DNA from 3 places in the Pseudoalteromonas sp. SWYJ118 genome. Region 2 is predicted to be linked to each of the others. Evidence: predicted binding sites of a transcription regulator. Region 2 holds the regulator's gene; each other region holds the start of a gene.
What was found. Region 2 encodes ArgR, which controls arginine synthesis, uptake and breakdown. Its sites were predicted from a motif close to ANTGAATANNTATTCANT; they were not measured.
Positions count from the first base shown of each region.

Region 1 (2,280 bases), on a different contig from region 2:
TCTTTAATACAAATTGAGTGACAGCCTAAATCTTCTAATTGCTTAGCAAGAGTCAGCCACATATCAAGCGTATGAACAGGACTTACCGTGTACGAAATAGTACCTTGAGCATGTGCGCCTACTTTTATAGCCGCTTTAATCGCTGTTTCTAGGTTACGTACATCGTTCATTGCATCGAAAATACGAAATACGTCAACGCCATTTTTATGTGCGCGTTCTACAAACTTTTCAACTACATCATCAGCGTAATGGCGGTAGCCTAATAGGTTTTGACCGCGTAATAGCATTTGCTGTTTAGTATTAGGCATCGCTTTTTTAAGCGCGCGAATACGCTCCCAAGGATCTTCGCCTAAATAACGAATACACGAATCAAATGTAGCACCGCCCCACGATTCAATAGACCAATAACCTGCATCATCTAGCTTGCTAGCAATAGGTAGCATATCGTCTAGGCGCATACGTGTTGCGAGCAATGATTGGTGCGCATCGCGTAATACCAATTCTGTTAATTTTAATTTAGCCATGTGTGTGCCCCTTATTTATTATTTGATTTGTACTGAGCAATGGCAGCACTAATAGCAGCGATGTGCTCATTAGGCACACCTTGAGATTTAAAAGACGGTGATTTAGCTGGTGATGCCTCTGGTTCGCTATAGCGCGTCACCAAATTAGACATAAGCGTTACTGCACCAATTAATATCGACAGAAATACAAACACCCCAACCATACCAGTTAGCATTAAGCTACCAGCCGTTGTGAGTAGAGCACCTATATCCATTTTTCTCCCCCTTGAAACCCATATCGAAAATAAAAAATCGATTTAATTAAATATTTATTCACTGGATAATAACAAAACTAGTCGCTTTGTCTACATCTTGTAAATTGGTAAAACCAATTAAACTATAAACAACATAACACTCAACAAATTTACATGCCATAACCCAGCAATCATGCGCCCTACAATACATACAGAAAATAACGACTATAGCTAATAGTTATATGGAAGTTGTTAATTAACTATTCAACTTAATAAAAATAACCGCCAAATTTTATAATAAGTACAAAAACACACACCAATTGTTAATTGGTCTTACCAAAAAGATTATTTTTAGTGAATATTTACCGGTAACTTGTAACAGTGTGAATAACTTACATAACAAAGCGTAAAAATTACTAACTAACTAATAACTAAAAACACAGTTAAAAACCATAACCACTTGATATAAAACAAAAATAAACTTTGGCATATAACTGGCATTAGTTATTGTGAGCAAATTTGATAACCAAGGAGAAAACAATGTTACGCTGGACAATTACATTTTTAGTTATTGCTTTAATCGCTGCAGTGTTAGGTTTTGGTGGCATCGCAGGTGCCGCAGCTGGTATAGCAAAAATTATATTTTTTATATTTTTAGTACTTTTAGTGATCTCATTAGTTTCAGGTGCACTACGTGGTAAATCACCCAGGTAGATAAAGCATTCAACTAACAAACACTAAAATTTAATTAACACTTACAAGGAATTACATTATGAATTCAACAACTGTAAAAGCAGCACTAATCGGTCTATTCGCAAGTTTCTTTATCATGGGTTGTGAAGACAATCATGCAGAAGACGCAGGCGAACGTATTGACGAAGCAGTAACTGACGTGCAAAACAAAGTAGAAGATGCATGTGAAAATGTTAAAGAAGGCGTAAACGCTGAAGAAACTAACTGTTAATTCTTCTTGTATCGCTAAAAAACGGCCTTAGGGCCGTTTTTTTGTGTCTGTAATAAAATCACTGACTATAAAGCTGCTCATTTAGCGGCTAGCTTGTTAAAATAAAAAAAACGATATTTAAAGCAAGGCAATATGGCATTTACAACAACCTACACACTAGATAAACCTTACTTTTACGAGTGCTTTGACGAGTCACTCCCCTACAGTAAGCGCGCCAAACCTAAGTACTTTTTACTTGTACTCCTCGTTGCGCTTGGTTTATTTGGCATTTATGTTTTAAACGATCATTACTTAGGATCGTTTATGATCATGCTAGGTGTACTAGAGTGCGTCGCTTTTTACTATCGCAGACCTTGGTGGGTAACCAGACAAATGCTCAGCAGAGCGTCAGGCTCTGAGGTAACACTTACCTTTGATGAAGAAGGCATTAAGTCGGCTAATCATTACAAAAGTTTTGAGCTAACTTGGCAAAACATAAGCGAAGTAATAGATACTCAGCAAGGTATTATTATTAAAAATAAAAGCGGAATGCAGTACATTTCAAAACAAATACTAACCC
Region 1 is NZ_JADYXC010000006.1:164,604-166,883, forward strand. It holds gene oadA (sodium-extruding oxaloacetate decarboxylase subunit alpha) at 1-524, opposite strand, end outside; gene I6F48_RS08700 (OadG family protein) at 536-778, opposite strand; gene I6F48_RS08705 (DUF1328 domain-containing protein) at 1,298-1,471, shown strand; gene I6F48_RS08710 (hypothetical protein) at 1,530-1,721, shown strand; gene I6F48_RS08715 (YcxB family protein) at 1,854-2,280, shown strand, end outside.
Region 1: I6F48_RS08700 (OadG family protein) is a predicted target of ArgR. The motif match lies at 824-841, and genes of this name have one in related genera.

Region 2 (2,280 bases):
TGCAGCAGCCCCCATAGATAGCGTAGCTGAACCACCGCCTGCTTTAGCATTTACAACTTCAGTACCCGCATTTTGGATACGTGGAGTAAGTGCAGCAACTTCTTCATCAGTGAAAGAAACACCTTCAACTTGAGAAAGTAGAGGAAGAATAGTTGTGCCTGAGTGACCACCAATTACTGGTACTTTCACAGTTGCTACGTCTACGCCTTTAAGTTCAGCAACAAATGCTTCTGAACGAATAACGTCAAGCGTAGTAATACCGAATACGCGTTTAGCGTCGTAAGTACCTGCTTTTTTGAATACTTCAGCAACGATTGGAACTGTGCCATTTACTGGGTTAGTAATAATACCTACTAACGCTTTAGGACAGCTAGCAACAATGCCTTCTGCTAAAGTTTTGATGATACCAGCATTTACATTAAATAAATCAGCACGATCCATACCTGGTTTACGTGGCATACCCGCTGGGATAAGAACGATGTCAGAGCCTTCAAGCGCTTTGTTTAATTCGTCTGCGCCAAAGCCTGCTACTTTAACATCTGTTGGGATGTGAGAAAGGTCAACCGCAACACCTGGTACTACTGGTGCAACATCATAAAGTGATAATTCAGAGCCAGCTGGTAAGCCTGTTTTTAATAATAAAGACAACGCTTGGCCGATACCGCCTGCAGCACCTAATACAGCAACTTTCATTGGAATTCTCCGTAATTTGAGGTAGGAAACATTTGTGGCTCTTAAGATAATGAAATTAGCGACTAAAAACAAATTTATCCTGTCTATTTCAAGTATATTTTCGACCATAGTCGTAAACTTTTGTGATTTAACGCATCAAACTGGCAAGTTAACTAAACAACTGCTGCATAATTATTCATTTTTGTGTAGAATTTGCGGCATAAATAACAAAAACGAATAAAGACTATGCAACCACAAGATAAACAAGAAGCACTGGTAAAAGCATTTAAATCACTATTAAAAGAAGAAAATTTTGGCTCTCAAGGCGAAATAGTTGATGCATTAAAAGATCAAGGCTTTGACAATATAAGCCAAAGTAAAGTATCGCGCATGCTAAGTAAATTTGGTGCTGTACGCACACGTAACGCCAAACAAGAAATGGTTTACTGCTTACCAGCTGAAATGGGTGTACCTACGGCTAAAAGCCCATTACGCCAATTAGTAATCGACATTATGCACAACGAAATGATGATCATTATTCGTACCAGTCCAGGTGCTGCTCAGCTTATTGCGCGTTTATTAGATTCATTAGGTAAAGCAGATGGCGTACTAGGAACAATTGCAGGCGACGATACTATTTTTATCGCTCCTGCTAAAATATCTGAAATAGATGTAACACTTGAACGTGTTCGCATTTTATTTGATACGGTTTAATAGCAAACTAAATTTGTTTTAAAAACCCGACTGAAGGCGCAAAGAAAGCAGAACCCATATCGGCTTGAGTAAAATCAAGCCAGTGGTCGTAACAATCCCCTTCCCCTAAACGACTATTAAGTACTTTTTCAAATGCGGTGCCCGTACAAGCGCATGAAATTGATAACATTCCCTGCTCATACACATCGCCATAAGGCATGCTCTGATTTAATAATAGCGGTTGTCCGTCTTCGTCTTTTAGCTCACTACGTGAAGCATGGCTGGTTTCAATCGCAGGGGTAATTAGCGTGTTATCAAGGCGCGTACGCCCCATTATTTGTTCTTGCTCACTCAATGATAAGTGCTGCCACATAGTTAAGTCATGCTTATAACGCTGTACATGAATATAACTCCCCTGATCTTCAAAATTGCCAGGGTTACTAATTAAAGCCGTAGCGCGCTTTTTTCTTCCATGTGCGGTGTCGCCACCATAAATAAAACCATTAAAATCACGACCATCTAAAAAGCGAAAATTACGAATTTGCTCCACCAGCTCAACATCGGGGGCAAATAGTTTTAAAATTTGCAGCGCAAATAAATGGTTAACGTCTTCACGGTCAGAGCGAATTTGCACAAATAAATCGCACGGTTGTACGCTCATTTGATGATCGCTATGGTTTATATTAGGAAAGCTCTGTAATTCGCTTGGGATGTATTCAGGGAGGATATGCGGCCAATATTGCGCACCAATAGCAACCATGCAAGAGAGCATTGATTCTGAAAATTGATCGCTAAATTCTTCTTCAATAGCGCTTACTTGTTTTAACTTTGCGCGAAGTGATTCATCTTGACCATCAAACACATTAAAAAATAAGTGCAAACCGTGTAAGTTTGCTTCAGCACAAATCCCTGATT
Region 2 is NZ_JADYXC010000015.1:32,830-35,109, forward strand. It holds gene mdh (malate dehydrogenase) at 1-693, opposite strand, end outside; gene argR (transcriptional regulator ArgR) at 919-1,386, shown strand; gene I6F48_RS14015 (Dyp-type peroxidase) at 1,394-2,280, opposite strand, start outside.

Region 3 (2,280 bases), on a different contig from region 2:
TATGTTTAAGCCTTGGTATGCGTATAAATCGCCAGTACGGCCAACACCTGTTTGAACTTCATCAAAAATAAGCAGTGCGTTATGTTTAGTACATAAATCGCGAACGCCTTGAGCAAACTCGTCAGTTGGTGAAACAATACCGCCTTCACCTTGAAGAGGTTCCATCATTACGGCACATGTTTTATCGCTGATAAGCGCTTCAAAAGCAGCTAGGTCGTTGTAATCACAATGTACAATGTCGCCAGGCTTAGGACCAAAACCATCTGAATATGCAGCTTGGCCACCAACAGTTACGGTAAAGAATGTACGACCGTGGAAACCTTTGTTAAACGCGATGATTTGTGATTTTTCTGCGCCAAACTTATCAAGTGCAAAACGACGCGCTAATTTAAGCGCTGCTTCGTTTGCTTCTGCGCCCGAGTTGGCAAAGTAAACTTTTTCAGCAAATGTAGCATCAACCATTTTTTTAGCTAGGCGAAGTGCCGGCTCATTGGTCATTACATTTGATAGATGCCAGATTTTTTCGCCTTGCTCTTTTAATGCGCCTACTAATGCAGGGTGACAATGGCCAAGACAGTTAACTGCAATACCACCAGCAAAGTCGATAAACTCTCGACCTTGTTGATCCCAGACGCGAGAACCTTCGCCTCGAACAGGAATTACGCTTGAAGGTGCGTAGTTAGGAACCATTACGTGATCAAATAATTCGCGATTGACTGTCATTTTATTTCCTCTTAATTGTGAGCAACACAAAACATCAAAATAGGTGTTTGGTTAATATTTGTAACCAACTTTATAGGCAAGATCAGTAACCTGATAATTGCGCAAAATTGCTTTGTGGTTCAATTTTCAGACGCACATTATTTCAGAATTACTTATATCTGTCTCGTTAAAAACTTTCATGTATCCCTTGAAAATAAAGGGCTAAAGATATTATTTCATAGATAGTGAATAACTATTTGCATAGCTATTTATGCTTATTTTTAAACAACTAACCGCATGAGCACCAAGGCGCGCATGCTTTAATCGGCAAATATGCAATATAACAATAGAGTGAGAATGAATGGTTAGTCGCAAAAAAATTAACAAAAAATTCAGATTTTTAGTCAATTTGAATAGCTAAATTGGTAAAATTACTCGATTGGAGGGTTTTTAGTTCCGTTTTAGTGAACTTAAAGTACGAAAACCAGCTTAGAGTTTCATCAGGCTCAATAAGTTGATGCTCTTTTAAATTAAGATATTGAGAGTAGCACCGTGCCTTTAGCATTACTTCTGTTAACGGCAGTAATGTATCGCCTTTATCTACCCCATTTACTAGCTGCTGCATTACACCTTTAAACGGTAAATATTTAAAAGCCATTTTGTCTATTACTTTGGCGCTTACTTCTATCGACTTATTGCTAAGTAGAGTGGTTAAAAATAGCGGGTCGGGCTGTAGCTCTAATAATGCGGTGTGTAAATCTTTTTGGTTTTCATTTCGGGCTAACTGCACTTTGCGTTGCCATACTTTCTCAAACGTTTTTAAGTACAAGCGCACTAATGCAATTCGCCCTACATCTAAAAGCATACCAAGGGTAAATGCATGTACGTCATTCACATTATTAATTTGTGCAATTTTTTGCGCAGCAATCGCGTTTGCCATCGCGCTGTCGCGTAGCCGGCGTTTTAATAATGAAAATGGTTCGGTGCTATGTGGCATCCAATGACGGGCAGCAAATGTAGGAATAACAAGCTGTAAGTTATCAAGGCCAATATAACGAAGGGCAAGCGATGGTTTATCTACTTTTACAGACGTATTTTTACTACGCTGATTACGATAGTAAGGTAAATTAACGAGCGTTACTAATTCTCTACCCAACCAGCTTATATCATTAACCAGTGGCTCTAAACGTCCTACCGACGCTGACTTTACAGCTAATATGTCGAGTATATTGGCAATGCCATCTTCAATACCTATAGTGCTGTGGATTACACCATCTATATCTTCAAGCTGCTTATATATAGCTGTTTCAATAGTTTTGTGCAGTTGCTCACTCGCTTGAGCGCGGTACTTATGATGTGCAGTACTGCTTTGCTGGCGTTTATTCTGTGCGGCCACTTCAACCTGAAGCAAAGTGCGTTGCTTCATGGGTTCGCCGTAATCTATATCTAATGTATGAATGAAACCAATTTGCTGATGCGCAAAGCTGTGCCCAAGCAATAAGTCATGAGCCCGTTGGCTTAGTATTTTGGCAGTACGCTGTTGCGCTACAAGTTCAGTCATGACATCCATTAATAAAG
Region 3 is NZ_JADYXC010000009.1:42,888-45,167, forward strand. It holds gene I6F48_RS10515 (aspartate aminotransferase family protein) at 1-723, opposite strand, end outside; gene I6F48_RS10520 (HDOD domain-containing protein) at 1,103-2,263, opposite strand.
Region 3: I6F48_RS10515 (aspartate aminotransferase family protein) is a predicted target of ArgR. The motif match lies at 959-976, and genes of this name have one in related genera.